DNA from 3 places in the Pantoea sp. SGAir0183 genome. Region 3 is predicted to be linked to each of the others. Evidence: riboswitches for the same ligand, from Rfam matches in the RefSeq annotation. Region 3 holds a riboswitch; each other region holds the start of a gene.
The links. Region 3 has a riboswitch for fluoride ahead of crcB (fluoride efflux transporter CrcB). Riboswitches for the same ligand answer to the same signal wherever they lie in the genome.
Positions count from the first base shown of each region.

Region 1: it holds a riboswitch for fluoride, as region 3 does, so the genes downstream of both, C1N59_RS18365 (DHHA2 domain-containing protein) here and crcB (fluoride efflux transporter CrcB) in region 3, are expected to answer to the same signal.
Region 2: it holds a riboswitch for fluoride, as region 3 does, so the genes downstream of both, C1N59_RS23190 (DHHA2 domain-containing protein) here and crcB (fluoride efflux transporter CrcB) in region 3, are expected to answer to the same signal.

Region 1 is NZ_CP028053.1:3,944,991-3,950,814, reverse strand. Features, by position in the region: gene C1N59_RS18380 (2,3-bisphosphoglycerate-dependent phosphoglycerate mutase) at 1-658, opposite strand, end outside; gene eno (phosphopyruvate hydratase) at 702-1,991, opposite strand; gene C1N59_RS18370 (universal stress protein) at 2,007-2,432, opposite strand; gene C1N59_RS18365 (DHHA2 domain-containing protein) at 2,429-3,337, opposite strand; fluoride riboswitch at 3,416-3,485, opposite strand; gene C1N59_RS18360 (uracil-DNA glycosylase family protein) at 3,535-4,134, opposite strand; gene C1N59_RS18355 (TDT family transporter) at 4,131-5,291, opposite strand; gene C1N59_RS18350 (YncE family protein) at 5,443-5,824, opposite strand, start outside.
Region 2 is NZ_CP028067.1:594-6,417, forward strand. Features, by position in the region: partial or broken gene C1N59_RS23180 (C4-dicarboxylate ABC transporter) at 116-1,154, shown strand; gene C1N59_RS23185 (uracil-DNA glycosylase family protein) at 1,448-1,747, shown strand; fluoride riboswitch at 1,797-1,866, shown strand; partial or broken gene C1N59_RS23190 (DHHA2 domain-containing protein) at 1,945-2,852, shown strand; partial or broken gene C1N59_RS23195 (universal stress protein) at 2,849-3,272, shown strand; partial or broken gene eno (phosphopyruvate hydratase) at 3,288-4,576, shown strand; partial or broken gene C1N59_RS23205 (2,3-diphosphoglycerate-dependent phosphoglycerate mutase) at 4,620-5,324, shown strand; gene crcB (fluoride efflux transporter CrcB) at 5,327-5,701, shown strand.
Region 3 is NZ_CP028053.1:247,055-252,878, reverse strand. Features, by position in the region: gene C1N59_RS01170 (GNAT family N-acetyltransferase) at 1-559, opposite strand, end outside; gene C1N59_RS01165 (alpha/beta hydrolase) at 752-1,357, shown strand; gene crcB (fluoride efflux transporter CrcB) at 1,381-1,758, opposite strand; fluoride riboswitch at 1,852-1,928, opposite strand; gene C1N59_RS01155 (nucleoside hydrolase) at 2,164-3,087, shown strand; gene C1N59_RS01150 (zinc-binding alcohol dehydrogenase family protein) at 3,124-4,152, opposite strand; gene C1N59_RS01145 (GntR family transcriptional regulator) at 4,292-5,194, shown strand; gene C1N59_RS01140 (MFS transporter) at 5,364-5,824, shown strand, end outside.

The DNA.
Region 1 (5,824 bases), 670 kb from region 3:
CCGTATCCATTTCATATACAACCGGCACGCCGGTCGGGATGTGCAGCTGTGCCACGCTGTCGTGGGGCATGCCGTTCAGAAAGGCGGTCAGGGCGCGCAGCGTGTTGCCGTGCGCCACAATCAGAACGGTACTTCCGCAGCGCAGCTGTGGCACCACAACGTGGTGCCAGTATGGCATGACGCGACGCAGCGTCATTTCCAGGCTTTCCGTTGCAGGCAGGTCGGCCAGCGCAACGCGGCGGTAGCGCAGATCCCGACGCAGCTGCGCCGGAGCCTCCGCGTCTGCGGGCGGAATGCCGCTGAAGCTTTTGCGCCATAGCCGGACGGTCTCTTCCCCCATCATCCGGGCAGCGTCGTCCTTGTTCAGCCCCTGCAGCGCACCGTAGTGGCGCTCGTTCAGTCGCCAGCTCTTTTCCACGGGCGTCCAGCTTCGGTCAAGACGGTCCAGCACCCGCCAGACCGTGTGAACGCAGCGTGTCATCACCGAGGTGAAGACACGGTCGGGCATAAGGCCCGCTGCCCGCAGCGCGTCACCGGCCCGGTCGGCCTCCTGCCGCCCCCTGACCGTCAGCGGCACGTCCGTCCAGCCGGTAAAACGGTTTTCCCGGTTCCACTGGCTTTCGCCGTGCCGCAGGAGGATCAGCGTTGCAGGGGCCACAGGCATTCCTTCTTTGCCGGACGGGGACCGTCCGGCGGATGTGTTACGTGCGGCGCACAAACGCATGAAGCCCCGCGTAGTGCGCGTCCTCACCCAGCGCCTGCTCAATGCGCATCAGCTGGTTGTACTTTTCCACGCGTTCGCCGCGGCACGGCGCGCCGGTTTTCAGGTGTCCCGCGCGCAGGGCCACCGTCAGATCGGCAAGGAACGTGTCCGTGGTTTCCCCGCTGCGGTGAGACATGAACGCACCCCAGCCGTGCCGCTGGCAGAGAGCCACGGCGTCCAGCGTTTCGCTGAGCGAGCCTATCTGATTGAGCTTGATCAGCGCGGCGCTGGCGAGGTTTTCGTCAATGCCGCGCTGGATGTACTTCACGTTGGTTACAAACAGGTCGTCACCAACCAGCTCGGCCCTGCCCGCAAGCTGCTGGTGCAGATGCTTCCAGCCCGCCCAGTCGTCCTCGGCCAGGCCGTCTTCCAGCAGGATGACCGGAAACTGGTCCATCAGCTCGCCGTAGTATGCCGTCATTTCCGCCGCGCTCAGCGCGCTGCCCTCGGTGCGCAGATGATACTGACCGTCAGCGAAAAACTCACTTGAGGCAGGGTCCATGCAGATGCTGATGTCCTCTCCGGGCCTGTATCCCGCCTTCTCAATCGCCTGTACGATAAACGCCAGCGGGTCACGGTTCGACGACACGGCGGGCGCAAAACCGCCTTCGTCGCCCACTGCCGCTGAGAGTTTTTTGTCCAGCAGGATCTGGCGCAGCGCCTGGTAGACCTCGCTGCCCTGACGCACGGCCTCGCGCAGCGTGGGTGCCCCGTGTGGCGCTATCATGAACTCCTGGAAGTCCGCGCCCTGACCGCGGGCGTGCACGCCGCCGTTGATGATGTTCATGCACGGCACGGGCAGCAGATTCGCCTGCAGGCCCCCCAGGTAGCGCCACAGCGGCTCGTGCGAGGCCTGTGCCGCCAGCCGGGCCACCGCCAGCGATACGCCCAGAATGGCATTGGCACCCAGGCGACTCTTGTTCTCCGTGCCGTCCAGCATCAGCATGATGTTGTCCAGCTGCCGCTGCTCGCGCACGTCCAGGCCGCGCACGGCTTCGCAGATTTCCGTATTAACCGCCCTGACGGCATCCAGCACGCCTTTGCCGCCAAAACGTTGTGCGTCACCGTCGCGGCGCTCTGCGGCCTCGCGCGACCCGGTGCTGGCCCCGGAAGGCACCGAGGCGCGTGCCATCATCCCGTCCGGGGTCCGGGCCTCAACTTCAACGGTGGGGTTGCCGCGAGAGTCAAGAATTTCCCGGGCGGTCACGTTATCCAGTGTAAAGTGCATAGCGTTTCTCCCGGTTTAGTCATTCAGGTGAGTAATAAGCACATCCACCGTGAGGTGGTTGATGTATTCCGCCGAGCGGGACGTCAGCATTCCCATAAAGCGGTTGCGGTGCCCGGCAAGCACGAGGTCCACGCCCAGCTCATTGATGCACTTCTCCACGTCCTCAAAGCGGCGCATGGTCACCAGCTCCCGCGTGTCTACCGCCTCAGGCACGGAGGCCGCCAGCTCGCTCATAAACGCTTTGGCTTTCAGCACCTCTTCCGACACGACGTCGTCCATCAGGCTGTCGGACACGTAGTTCATTTCCCGGTAGTCGTCGCTGATGTGGGCCAGGGTGATTTTCATGCCGAGCGGCTGCGCCAGCGCGACCGCCCGTTTCAGCAGGAGGGTGCCGTCGTCTTTGTCGTTCACAAGTATCAGTGCGTGGGTGTAGCAGGTCATAATGAACTCCCGTTCTGGTTAAGGCGGGACTCAAGCCACGGCAGAAGCTGTTTTTTGCGGCTGAGCATGCCCGGTACGGAGCAGGAGGCCGCGTTAACGCTCTCCCGCCCGGCGAAGTAAAGCGTTGAAAACCCGGCGCGAATGTCGGTCAACATCAGCACCGTCAGCCCGGCACCCGACTGGTCCGCCAGATACGCCAGGGCAGCGAGCAGGTCGTCCATCACGGGGGCAACCTGTGTCGGTGAGCTGACCTCAATCTGGGCAATGCGCACGTCGGTGCCGGCAATGACGAAGGCCTTGAGGTCCCTGCCCAGCAGCTGCTGGGCGCTGAGGCCGCTGACGTCCGTTTTGGCGGTGAGGAGGTCACGGGCGAAGGCTCTGCGGTTTACGCCGGACAGCACGCCCAGTTCGGTCGCCGAACGGATATCGTCTTCGGTGGTGGTCGGCGAGCGAAGATTCACGGTGTCACTCAGGAGTGCGCCCAGCAGAAGCACGGCGAGCGTCGGGGGCAGCGTGCGGCGCGCTTCAGCGTCCATCAGCAGCCAGAGCAGCGTGGCGCTGCTGCCAACCGGGCGGATATGCACCTCCGGCGGCAGTTGCGTTATCAGCCCGCCCAGCCGGTGGTGGTCAGTGATGCCCACGACGTTGCTCCGGAGCAGGTCGTCAGGCCCCTGCGCCGGCTCGGTGAAATCGACCAGCCACACCCGTTCATCCTGCAGCGGAATAGCGAGCAGCGGCGGCAGCGTAAGACCGGCGGTGTCAAAGATAAAGCGGGTTTCCCGGTTAGCCTCGCCGAGACGCCATGCGCGGGCGTCCATGCCGCGCCCGGTCAGCCAGTGAGCGGTGACGACCGCCGTGCAGATGGCGTCGCTGTCAGGATTGATGTGGCCAAAAACGTGTATCAAGGGTCTCTCCCCGTAAAGGGAAGTACGCAGGCCGGGAGGAAAGTAAGGACGGCCTGACGCACCTCCTGAAAATCAAGAGTCACATCAGGCGTCATCAGCTCCGGAACGGAGCGGTTGGGAAAGGTGGAACGCCATCACCCTGTACTCTGAGTATAGAGCCAGACGGAAAGCCTGTCAGTATTATTCTGCTGGCACCCTCAGCCCGCCAGCGCAGCGCGTGCTTCGCGGAGCACCCGGCGGATGTTTTCCGGCACCGCCGGGCTTGTGCAAAGTGAAAGCGGACTGGGGTGAGGCATCTTCAGCACCGTGACGCCGGGGCACTGATGACTGACCGTCCCGCGGGCCTGAGCCGCTACGGCACCGGCCAGCACCACCACGCGCAGCGCGGGCAGATACGCCAGCACGTCCTCAAGCCAGGCGCAGCCGCTGCGGATGTCCGCCGCTGAGGGCCGTTTCTGCGGCCCGTCGCTGACCCAGGGCACCGTATTCCACAGCACGCTGTCCCGGCGCGCAATACCGGCTTCCGCCAGAAACCGCCCCAGGTTCTGCTGGGCCGGCCCCGGGTTATCCCGCGACACAAACCGGGGTGACGGGCTGCTGCGCGCCGGCGACTGCAGCAGGACGAGCAGTCCGGCCCCGGTCCCGCCGTCGGCCGGATCAAACCACGGCAGCTCCACGCCGTGCTGACGCAGCCCGCTGACCCAGCGATTCAGCGCGGCCACGTGCGGCGCGGTGACTGCCGCGAGGCGTTCCTCGCGTAAAAACGGGTCCAGCAGCGACGTGCAGGTTTCACTCACGGCTTCCGGTCCAGGCCTGCCAGACAGGGGGAAACAAACAGTTTCCCGCTCCATGCCCCGCGCACCGTCTTCACCGCGACCAGCAGCCACATGGCGGCCAGCATGACGACAAGAAGCGCACCGAAGCCTTTAAAGAACGCCAGGTCAACGAGGGTGGACAGCTTCAGCGTGGCGACCGTGTACACGCCCAGCGGGAAGGTAAAGCCCCACCATCCCAGATTGAACGGAATGCCTTCACGGAAGTATCGCACGGTTATCAGCGTGGCCAGCAGCATCCACCACAGGCCGCAGCCCCAGAAGAGAATGCCGGCAACGAACCCCACGCCCTGCGCGATATGACCGATTTCCGGCATGCCCGCCGCGGCAAACACCCCGGGCGCATCTCCGCCGATGACCAGCATCCCCAGCGAGCCGGTACCAATCGGCCCCAGTGCCAGCCAGCTTGAGGCCGCCATGCTTTCGTGTGGTAGCTTGTGCAGCGCCATACGCAGCAGCAGGATGGCGAGGATGCTCAGCGCCACCGGCACCGAGTACGCCCACAGCACGTAGCTGGTAATAATGATGCCGAGCTGCGCGTGGGGGTCGGCAATGTGCGGTGCCAGCAGGCCGCCACTGACTGCCGCAACCTCGGCGGCCACGACCGGCAGTAACCAGACGGCGGTCATCTGGTCAATGCTGTGCTGCTGCCGGGTAAACATCATGTAGGGAATACACACGCCACACAGCAGCGACATCGCCACGTCCAGCCACCACAGGGCGTGCGCTACGGGAATGACGTCAGCCCCCCACCGGGGGAGGCCAAACGCCAGCAGCCCGTTGATGATGGTGGCCATGCCCATCGGGATGGTGCCGAAGAACATGGACACCGTTGAATGGCCAAAGATGCGCTTTGCCTCACCGAAGTACATCACCCAGCGGGCCAGATACATCACGGCAAAGACGCTGAACAGGAAGATGTTAAACATCCAGAGTCCCTCGGCGACGAGGCGTAATCCCGGAACCGGCCAGGGGAACTGCGCCAGAGACAGAGACAGGATACCGGTCCCCATGGTCGCGGCGAACCAGTTAGGCGTGAACTGACGTATGGCCTCTTTCGGGCTGCTCAGCGCGCTCAGCGGGCGCGCTCCGTTATGCAGGGTAAATATTTTATCGTTCATGCCGTAATCTCCTGAGTAGACAGAAAGAGTATAGGCACGTCGGGTTAAATCTTTAAAACAGGTTATTCAGTTAAAATAAACCAGTAAAAGTGGTTAGACTCTCCCACTCCGGGAAGGACCGTCACACCGCCGGAGTGAGGGAAGGACTGAATCAGGCCTGCGGCGGGCTTTTAATCGTGGCCGTGACGCGGTTCTGTTTCAGGTCAACGACCGCAATGCTGAGGTCTTTATTCAGCACCCACGCGCGGGCACCGTCTTTGCTGAAAACGATGGCCTGACGGGGCGCATCCAGTCCGGTAACGGTGGAGACCACCTTACCGGCGGCGGTATCAATAACGGAGAGGCTGTTGTCGCCCAGGTTGCCGCTGTAAACATAGCGGTTATCCGGCGTCAGGGCGGCACCGTAAGGATCCTGCCCCACGGGAATGGTTGCCGTAATGGCGAGCTTCTGCGTGTCAACCACGGCGATGGTGTTGCTGCCGCTGTTAGCCGCGTACAGTGTGCGGCCGTCGGCGCTGACTGAAATGGCGCGC
Region 2 (5,824 bases), on a different contig from region 3:
TTACGGCATGAACGATAAAATATTTACCCTGCATAACGGAGCGCGCCCGCTGAGCGCGCTGAGCAGCCCGAAAGAGGCCATACGTCAGTTCACGCCTAACTGGTTCGCCGCGACCATGGGGACCGGTATCCTGTCTCTGTCTCTGGCGCAGTTCCCCTGGCCGGTTCCGGGATTACGCCTCGTCGCCGAGGGACTCTGGATGTTTAACATCTTCCTGTTCAGCGTCTTTGCCGTGATGTATCTGGCCCGCTGGGTGATGTACTTCGGTGAGGCAAAGCGCATCTTGGCCATTCAACGGTGTCCATGTTCTTCGGCACCATCCCGATGGGCATGGCCACCATCATCAACGGGCTGCTGGCGTTGGGCCTCCCCCGGTGGGGCTGACGTCTATCCCGTAGCGCACGCCCTGTGGTGGCTGGACGTGCGATGTCGCTGCTGTGTGGCGTGTTATCCCTACATGATGTTTACCCGGCAGCAGCACAGCATTGACCAGATGACCGCCGTCTGGTTACTGCCGGTCGTGGCCGCCGAGGTTGCGGCAGTCAGTGGCGGCCTGCTGCACCGCACATTGCCGACCCCCACGCGCAGCTCGGCATCATTATTACCAGCTACGTGCTGTGGGCGTACTCGTGCCGGTGGCGCTGAGCATCCCGCCATCCTGCTGCTGCGTATGGCGCTGCACAAGCTACCACACGAAAGCATGGCGGCCTCAAGCTGGCTGGCACTGGGCCGATTGGTACCGGCTCGCTGGGATGCTGGTCATCGGCGGAGATGCGCCCGGGTGTTTGCCGCGGCGGGCATGCCGGAAATCGGTCATATCGCGCAGGCGTGGGGTTCGTTGCCGGCATTCTCTTCTGGGGCTGCGGCCTGTGGTGGATGCTGCTGGCCACGCTGATAACCGTGCGATACTTCCGTGAAGGCATTCCGTTCAATCTGGGATGGTGGGGCTTTACCTTCCGCTGGGCGTGTACACGGTCGCCACGCTGAAGCTGTCCACCCTCGTTGACCTGGCGTTCTTTAAAGGCTTCGGTGCGCTTCTTGTCGTCATGCTGGCCGCCATGTGGCTGCTGGTCGCGGTGAAGACGGTGCGCGGGGCATGGAGCGGGAAACTGTTTGTTTCCCCCTGTCTGGCAGGCCTGGACCGGAAGCCGTGAGTGAAACCTGCACGTCGCTGCTGGACCCGTTTTACGCGAGGAACGCCTCGCGGCAGTCACCGCGCCGCACGTGGCCGCGCTGAATCGCTGGGTCAGCGGGCTGCGTCAGCACGGCGTGGAGCTGCCGTGGTTTGATCCGGCCGACGGCGGGACCGGGGCCGGACTGCTCGTCCTGCTGCAGTCGCCGGCGCGCAGCAGCCCGTCACCCCGGTTTGTGTCGCGGGATAACCCGGGGCCGGCCCAGCAGAACCTGGGCGGTTTCTGGCGGAAGCCGGTATTGCGCGCCGGACAGCGTGCTGTGGAATACGGTGCCCTGGGTCAGCGACGGGCCGCAGAAACGGCCCTCAGCGGCGGACATCCGCAGCGGCTGCGCCTGGCTTGAGGACGTGCTGGCGTATCTGCCCGCGCTGCGCGTGGTGGTGCTGGCCGGTGCCGTAGCGGCTCAGGCCCGCGGGACGGTCAGTCATCAGTGCCCCGGCGTCACGGTGCTGAAGATGCCTCACCCCAGTCCGCTTTCACTTTGCACAAGCCCGGCGGTGCCGGAAAACATCCGCCGGGTGCTCCGCGAAGCACGCGCTGCGCTGGCGGGCTGAGGGTGCCAGCAGAATAATACTGACAGGCTTTCCGTCTGGCTCTATACTCAGAGTACAGGGTGATGGCGTTCCACCTTTCCCAACCGCTCCGTTCCGGAGCTGATGACGCCTGATGTGACTCTTGATTTTCAGGAGGTGCGTCAGGCCGTCCTTACTTTCCTCCCGGCCTGCGTACTTCCCTTTACGGGGAGAGACCCTTGATACACGTTTTTGGCCACATCAATCCTGACAGCGACGCCATCTGCACGGCGGTCGTCACCGCTCACTGGCTGACCGGGCGCGGCATGGACGCCCGCGCATGGCGTCTCGGCGAGGCTAACCGGGAAACCCGCTTTATCTTTGACACCGCCGGTCTTACGCTGCCGCCGCTGCTCGCTATTCCGCTGCAGGATGAACGGGTGTGGCTGGTCGATTTCACCGAGCCGGCGCAGGGGCCTGACGACCTGCTCCGGAGCAACGTCGTGGCATCACTGACCACCACCGGCTGGGCGGGCTGATAACGCAACTGCCGCCGGAGGTGCATATCCGCCCGGTTGGCAGCAGCGCCACGCTGCTCTGGCTGCTGATGGACGCTGAAGCGCGCCGCACGCTGCCCCCGACGCTCGCCGTGCTTCTGCTGGGTGCACTCCTGAGTGACACCGTGAATCTTCGCTCGCCGACCACCACCGAAGACGATATCCGTTCGGCGACCGAACTGGGCGTGCTGTCCGGCGTAAACCGCAGAGCCTTCGCCCGTGACCTCCTCACCGCCAAAACGGACGTCAGCGGCCTCAGCGCCCAGCAGCTGCTGGGCAGGGACCTCAAGGCCTTCGTCATTGCCGGCACCGACGTGCGCATTGCCCAGATTGAGGTCAGCTCACCGACACAGGTTGCCCCCGTGATGGACGACCTGCTCGCTGCCCTGGCGTATCTGGCGGACCAGTCGGGTGCCGGGCTGACGGTGCTGATGTTGACCGACATTCGCGCCGGGTTTTCAACGCTTTACTTCGCCGGGCGGGAGAGCGTTAACGCGGCCTCCTGCTCCGTACCGGGCATGCTCAGCCGCAAAAAACAGCTTCTGCCGTGGCTTGAGTCCCGCCTTAACCAGAACGGGAGTTCATTATGACCTGCTACACCCACGCACTGATACTTGTGAACGACAAAGACGACGGCACCCTCCTGCTGAAACGGGCGGTCGCGCTGGCGCAGCCGCTCGGCATGAAAATCACCCTGGCCCACATCAGCGACGACTACCGGGAAATGAACTACGTGTCCGACAGCCTGATGGACGACGTCGTGTCGGAAGAGGTGCTGAAAGCCAAAGCGTTTATGAGCGAGCTGGCGGCCTCCGTGCCTGAGGCGGTAGACACGCGGGAGCTGGTGACCATGCGCCGCTTTGAGGACGTGGAGAAGTGCATCAATGAGCTGGCGTGGACCTCGTGCTTGCCGGCACCGCAACCGCTTTATGGGAATGCTGACGTCCCGCTCGGCGGAATACATCAACCACCTCACGGTGGATGTGCTTATTACTCACCTGAATGACTAAACCGGGAGAAACGCTATGCACTTTACACTGGATAACGTGACCGCCCGGGAAATTCTTGACTCTCGCGGCAACCCCACCGTTGAAGTTGAGGCCCGGACCCCGGACGGGATGATGGCACGCGCCTCGGTGCCTTCCGGGGCCAGCACCGGGTCGCGCGAGGCCGCAGAGCGCCGCGACGGTGACGCACAACGTTTTGGCGGCAAAGGCGTGCTGGATGCCGTCAGGGCGGTTAATACGGAAATCTGCGAAGCCGTGCGCGGCCTGGACGTGCGCGAGCAGCGGCAGCTGGACAACATCATGCTGATGCTGGACGGCACGGAGAACAAGAGTCGCCTGGGTGCCAATGCCATTCTGGGCGTATCGCTGGCGGTGGCCCGGCTGGCGGCACAGGCCTCGCACGAGCCGCTGTGGCGCTACCTGGGGGGCCTGCAGGCGAATCTGCTGCCCGTGCCGTGCATGAACATCATCAACGGCGGCGTGCACGCCCGCGGTCAGGGCGCGGACTTCCAGGAGTTCATGATAGCGCCACACGGGGCACCCACGCTGCGCGAGGCCGTGCGTCAGGGCAGCGAGGTCTACCAGGCGCTGCGCCAGATCCTGCTGGACAAAAAACTCTCAGCGGCAGTGGGCGACGAAGGCGGTTTTGCGCCCGCCGTGTCGTCGAACCGTGACCCGCTGGCGTTTATCGTACAGGCGATTGAGAAGGCGGGATACAGGCCCGGAGAGGACATCAGCATCTGCATGGACCCTGCCTCAAGTGAGTTTTTCGCTGACGGTCAGTATCATCTGCGCACCGAGGGCAGCGCGCTGAGCGCGGCGGAAATGACGGCATACTACGGCGAGCTGATGGACCAGTTTCCGGTCATCCTGCTGGAAGACGGCCTGGCCGAGGACGACTGGGCGGGCTGGAAGCATCTGCACCAGCAGCTTGCGGGCAGGGCCGAGCTGGTTGGTGACGACCTGTTTGTAACCAACGTGAAGTACATCCAGCGCGGCATTGACGAAAACCTCGCCAGCGCCGCGCTGATCAAGCTCAATCAGATAGGCTCGCTCAGCGAAACGCTGGACGCCGTGGCTCTCTGCCAGCGGCACGGCTGGGGTGCGTTCATGTCTCACCGCAGCGGGGAAACCACGGACACGTTCCTTGCCGATCTGACGGTGGCCCTGCGCGCGGGACACCTGAAAACCGGCGCGCCGTGCCGCGGCGAACGCGTGGAAAAGTACAACCAGCTGATGCGCATTGAGCAGGCGCTGGGTGAGGACGCGCACTACGCGGGCTTCATGCGTTTGTGCGCCGCACGTAACACATCCGCCGGACGGTCCCCGTCCGGCAAAGAAGGAATGCCTGTGGCCCCTGCAACGCTGATCCTCCTGCGGCACGGCGAAAGCCAGTGGAACCGGGAAAACCGTTTTACCGGCTGGACGGACGTGCCGCTGACGGTCAGGGGCGGCAGGAGGCCGACCGGGCCGGTGACGCGCTGCGGGCAGCGGGCCTTATGCCCGACCGTGTCTTCACCTCGGTGATGACACGCTGCGTTCACACGGTCTGGCGGGTGCTGGACCGTCTTGACCGAAGCTGGACGCCCGTGGAAAAGAGCTGGCGACTGAACGAGCGCCACTACGGTGCGCTGCAGGGCTGAACAAGGACGACGCTGCCCGGATGATGGGGAAGAGACCGTCCGGCTATGGCGCAAAAGCTTCAGCGGCATTCCGCCCGCAGACGCGGAGGCTCCGGCGCAGCTGCGTCGGGATCTGCGCTATCGCCGCGTTGCGCTGGCCGACCTGCCTGCAACGGAAAGCCTGGAAATGACCCTGCGTCGCGTCATGCCATACTGGCACCACGTTGTGGTGCCACAGCTGCGCTGCGGAAGTACCGTTCTGATTGTGGCGCACGGCAACACGCTGCGCGCCCTGACCATCTTTCTGAACGGCATGCCCCACGACAGCGTGGCACAGCTGCACATACCGACCGGCGTGCCGGTTGTATATGAAATGGATACGGCCGCACAGGTCGTGTGCCGTTATGTTCTGAATATTAAAAAAAAGGAGTGAACGTGAATCAGCTTTTTGCCGTCATCACCGGCGGTGCTTTAGGGTGTGTTATCCGCTGGCAGCTGGGCGCGCGCCTGAACGCGTTTTTTCCGGACCTGCCGCCGGGGACGCTGCTGGTCAACCTGCTGGGTGGATTTATCATCGGGGCGGCGCTGGCGTATTTTCTGCGCCATCCCGGCCTCGATCCGGCCTGGCGGCTGCTCATTACCACCGGGCTGTGTGGCGGAATGACGACCTTCTCCACATTCTCAGCTGAGGTTTTTGCCCTGCTGCAGTCAGGCAGCTATGCCTGGGCAGCCGCCTCGGTGCTGATACACGTGCTGGGTTCGCTGGCCATGACGGCGGCCGGATTTTATATCATGACGCTGTGTGGTTAACCCGGACCGTACGGCCTCTATCCAGGGGAGACCTCAGTGCAGCGACCGCTGCACTGAGGTCAGACAGTTCAGTATATTGTTCAGAAGCGCTCTCTGCGGGCCTGATCCGACAGGGTTTACGCC
Region 3 (5,824 bases):
GCTTGCGTGACATCAACGTATCCAGAAAGTCCTGGAAGTCGCGATAGCCGCGATTGTGCCAGTGATACTGGCAGCCCAGCCGCGCCAGCCAGTCGGGTTGTTCCGCCAGCAGCGCGTTAGCGTGAGAGTCGGTGAAATTGATATGCGCGCCACTCAACGCCTGGCGCTCCAGCCAGTCTGGCAGCCTCGACAGCAGACGGATAGCGGCATCGGATTTGCCCAGCACGCGCGCGCCCGTTACCGGGCTGAAGGGAATGGCACCGAGCCATTTCGGATAGTAAGCGATACCGGCTCGCTGACAGGCATCGGCCCAGGCGTGATCGAACACGTATTCACCCTGTGAATGGCTTTTTTGGTAGCCGGGTAGCGCGGCGCAGAGTTCACCCTGCTCACGCCAGACCAGATGGGCTGGCTGCCAGCCCCGTTCCGGCCTGACGCTGCCGCTGTCTTCAAGGCTCAGCAAAAAGGCATGGCGCAAAAAAGGCTGATCATCAGGCAGCAGCGCATCCCATTCAGCGGCGGGAATGTCGGATAACGTGCTCAGGGTAAACAACGACATGCATAACTCCAGACGGCAAGCGGTGACGTTTCAGTCAAGCAGGTTTTACGTTACAGGGAAAGGGAGACGGCACGTAATGTTTGCCTTCCCCTGAACGACAGGCGGCCTTCCCGGCGGTCAGTTTGATTTTGACGTTAACCGGTGTAACTGTTCAAATACCTGTCAGACAACACAACTTTTACAGGAACCGGCATGGCAAAAGCACTGGTGATTTTTCTGCACGGCGTAGGCAGTAACGGCGACGATCTGGCACCTGTCGGCGACTATTGGGCAAGCTTGTTACCCGATGTGGTCTTTGCCTCACCGGATGCGCCTTATGCTTTTGAACAGGGCATGGGCTATCAGTGGTTCAGTCTGGCGGGCATTACGCCGGAAAACCGTCCAGGGCGGGTTCGCGAAGCCCGTGAGGCGTTTGACCGCGTTCTGCGTGACCTGATGGCGCAGCATGATATGGCAGAATGCTGGGAGAAGGTCATCCTGGTGGGCTTTTCTCAGGGCTCGATCATGGCGCTAGATCTACTGGCCTCTGGCCGTTATCCCCTGGCGGGCGTGGTGGCATTTTCCGGCCGACTGGCCTTTGACGGCCCACTGACACCTCTCGCGCATACGCCAGCCCTGCTGATCCATGGCCGGGCTGATGCGGTGATCCCCGTCAGCGAAAGCGAGTCAGCCGCGGCCCGCCTGAAAGCTGCGGCGGTTCCGGTCGAGGCATTGATTGAGCCACAGACTGGCCACACGATTTCAGCCGAGGGCGCCCTGCACGCCGCCAGCTTCATCGCTCAGTGTCTGCAGGACTGACTGCATCCGGTTTCGCGGCGGCGTTAACCCAACAGGTTAATCAGCGCGAAACCGGCAAAACTCATCAGCAACGAGCCAATGACATGCACCAGCGCGCTGCTCATGGCCCAGAGATATTTTCCGGACTGCAACAGGGTCATTAACTCTGCGGTAAACGTGGAAAACGTGGTGAGACCGCCACATAAGCCTGTAATGATCAGTAACCGCCAGGCGGGATCGAGCTGGGGATTTTTGATAAACCAGGCCATGGCCGCCCCGATCACAAAGCCGCCAATCAGATTCACCAGCAACGTACCCGGTGGAAGATTGGGGAAAAACGCATTGAAACGCATACCGAACCACCAACGCAGTACACAACCTACGCTGCCGCCCACGATCACAGCGAATAGCGGTTTTAACATCTTATACTCCCGTTAACAGGCATTGTGCAGAAGACGGTGGAGGGTCAGCAAATACCGGCACCTGACGCTCCCGCTCCCACGAAAGGATAAAGGATAGTGTCAGGCGTCATCAGCCGCAGGGGAAACCTGCTGGCGGTTGGGGAAGGTGGAACGCCATCACCTTGCGCAGGCAATCATACGATGCCTTTTTCTGACTGGCAACTCAGACCATGTGAACGCGCGCGCCCGTGATGTGCGGCTGACATGCAGCGTTAAAAACCCGACGCGGGTAGCCTTAAAAGGGGGGAGAATTCAGGTTTCCCCTTTTTCCGTTTTCCGCTTAAATAAATGACGGCTTTTACGCTTGCCGCGCCCGCACAATGATTGTCGCCCCGGGTGAGGCGCTCACGCTTTCTGGAGAATCCTGTGCGCACTGTCATTTTTGATACTGATATCGGCGTGGATGATGCCTTTGCGCTGGCCTATGCCGCGCGGACGCAACATCTGCTGGGCATTACCACGGTATTCGGCAACGTTGCCGTGGGCCAGGCGGTGAAAAATGCGCGGCTCTTTTGCCAGAAAATGGCGATTGACGTGCCGGTGTACCGCGGCTGCGCCCGTCCGCTGGCACGGGAACCGAGCGCACCTGCCAGGCTGCATGGTGAAGACGGTTTAGGGGATGCGTTTGATAATCCGTTTAGCGACGACGCGCCCGGTGCCGTGCAGTTTATTATCGACAGCGTTCGTGCTAATCCCGGCGTCATTACACTGGTGGCAATCGGTCCCCTTACCAATATCGCCAGCGCCATCAATCAGGCACCGGATATTATCCCGCTGGTCAAAGAACTGGTCATCATGGGCGGCGCCTTTGGTACCGATGGCCACAGCGGGAATGTGACACCGTTCAGTGAATTTAATATCTGGAAAGATCCTCATGCTGCGGATCAGGTCCTGTCCTCGGCCTTGCCGGTTATGCTGATCCCGCTGGATGTTACCCATAAAGTGTTGATCAATAGCGATGAGGTGGATCAACTGCAACAGCCGATCCTGCGGGCGATCTGCCGCCCTTATCTGGCGTACAGTCTTGAGAAGGAAGGATTTGCGGGAATGGCGTTGCATGACACGCTGACGATATCCTGGCTGTGTTTGCCCGAGGCATTTACGCTGGTGGAAAGCCCACTGCGGGTGATTACCGAAGGCATCGCCTGTGGTCAGACGGTGCGCCAGATCAGCACGCTGGCTTCCCGTCACAACCCTTTTCGCGATTTGCCCCGACAACGCATCGCATTGGGCGTGGATGCCGACGCCGTGCGTCGCCACTTTTTCCAGTCGCTCTCCGGAACGGCGTAGCGCGTGCGGAGACAGCGCACCCCGTTGTCTCCGGCTTCAGCGATCAAAATCGATAACGCCCTTAATTAACGCTCGATTGTTGATGACCTGCGCCTCAAAGTGTTCTGCCAGTGTCGAAAACGCGAAACGCCGGTTGAGCATCATATCGGCACGTAACGTCCCGGCCGCCATGAGTTCACGCACCCGATCAAAATCCTCACGGGTGGCGTTACGGCTACCCATGATCGTGCTCTCCTTCTTGTGAAACTCACTGTCAGGAATCACCAAATCCCCTTTATGCAGACCGACGTACACGATTGTTCCGCCATGGCGAATCAGGCTCACGGCCGCGTTCATCGCCGCAGGATTGCCTGTGGCATCAAGCACCTTCAACGGCAGCCTGCCATCAAATTCGTTTCGCAGTGAGATTATAAACGCCGCATCAGCCGGATTGAGCGCACAGAGGCCCAACTGCTGGCTGACGTGCTGACGGCGGTAATCACTGGTATCCGCGACCACCACCTGCGCGCCGTTAGCAGCGGCAATGGCGGCAGCCCCCAGGCCGATCGGCCCCGCCCCCACGACCAGCACCTGCTCGCCCTGCGCCACCGCCGCTCGCCGCACCGCGTGGGCGCTGATGGCAAAAGGCTCAATGAGCGCTGCGGCTTCTGGCGCAAGATCGTCCACCACCAGCAGGTTAGCTGCCGGTACGCAAAGATAGTCGCTAAAGCCGCCATCCTGATGGACACCCATCACCGAAATGTTTTCGCAGCAGTTGGTTTTACCGCTGCGGCAGGCATCGCATTCAAAACAGGAGAGATAGGGAATCAGTGCCACCCGCTGTCCTGCGGCTAAATCGTGAACGGCAGCCCCTGTCTCCACCACCTCCGCACAGAGTTCATGGCCGAGGACACGCGGATAGCTAAAAAAGGGTTGGTTTCCTGCCCAGGCATGAATGTCGGTGCCGCAAATGCCTGCGCTGACGATTTTAAGCAGCGCTTCAGTCGCGGCAGGCCGGGGTTGAGGGCGTTTAGCCCAGACCAGCGAACGCGGTTCTGCGATGACTAAGGCTTTCATAGTGGTCATGGCCCCTCTCCGGTTATCAAAAGCGCAGTTATGGCGAATCTGGCTGCGGCACCGTATTCCCCTCTTCTCACTTTGTGAACCAGAACGGCTTTTTTGGGCCTTCAATGGTTTTTAATGCATAAAAAACCGGAGCCCCCGCATGAGCCGCAGCCAAAATTTACGCCATAACGTCATCAACCATATGCTGGAAAGCATCGCCCAGGGCCACGTTCAGTCGCCGCTGCCACCGCAGGCCGCCCTGGCCGAAATGTTCACGGTCAGCCGCACGACCGTGCGTCATGTGCTGAGTTATCTGCATGAGCGAGGCGTACTGGAAAAAGTCAAAGACAGCTGGGTTATTGTGCGCGCGCCGGAGGCGCAGGACAGCCTGAACGCGGTGATGCCGCCGATTGATCAACAGGCCAGTCTGGTTGAAAAGCGTTTTTTCGATCTGATCAATCAGCGACAGTTGCAGCCCGGCGATACCTTCAGCGAGCTGCAACTGGCAAAGCAGGCCAATGTCAGCCCGGTGGCCGTGCGCGAATTCTTACTGCATTTTATGCGCTACAACCTGCTGGAACCGGTCAAACGCGGCCACTGGCAGATGAAAAAGTTTTCGCAGACGTATGCGGAAAAGCTGTTTGAGCTACGTGAAATGCTGGAAACCCATGCCCTGACGCGTTTTTTAAATTTGCCCATGGACGATGAACGCTGGATTCAGGCGCGCGATCTACTGGATCGGCACCGATCGATGCGTGAGACCATTGCCAGCAACTATCGCCATTTTGCGGCGCTGGATAAGCAGTTGCACTCGCTGATTCTGTCTGCCGCCAATAACCCGTTCTTTAATCAGTCGCTGGAGATTATTTCCGTTATTTTCCATTCGCACTATCAGTGGGATGAAAGCGATCTGAAGCAGCGCAACATCGTTGCCCTGGAGGAGCATATGGCGATTTTGTCTGCGTTAATCGGTCGCCGGGATGTGGATGCGCTTTGCGCCCTGCACAGTCATCTGGCCACAGCCAAGCGATCCATGATCCGCAGCATTAATCAGTACAATTAAAAACCGATTAAAAACCGCAAAGCATTAGCTCTCGCACGATTTTGAAACAACTTTACAACATCTCTGCTTTATCGCCCTTACTCTTCATCGCAACGCGCCGGCGGCCCTGTGCCGTCGGGCATCCTTAATGCTCACAATAATGATAAATCGCCTGCTCAGGGAGATTGCCATGGAAAACAGATCGGTTATTGATCGTTCAACCTCGCCCGCCGCCGCTGCACCTGATGAGGCGTTTGTGCCGTTGCGCAGTGATATCGTGCGCTCGCCGCGCATCCGTAAAGTCCAGATTACCGCCATGCTGTTGCTGCTGCTTGCCGCCATCATTAACTACCTTGATCGCAGCTCGCTGTCGGTGGCCAATATGACGATTCGTGAGGAGATGGGGCTGAGCGCGACGGAAATTGGCGTGCTGCTCTCGGCATTTTCGCTGGCTTACGGGCTGGCACAACTGCCCGCTGGCGCCCTGCTGGACCGCAAAGGCCCACGTATTATGCTGGGCGTGGGCATGTTCATCTGGTCACTTTTCCAGGCCGCGTCCGGACTGGTGCATAACTTTACTCAGTTCGTGTTGGTGCGCATTGGCCTCGGGATGGGTGAAGCGCCCATGAATCCATGCGGCGTAAAGGTCAT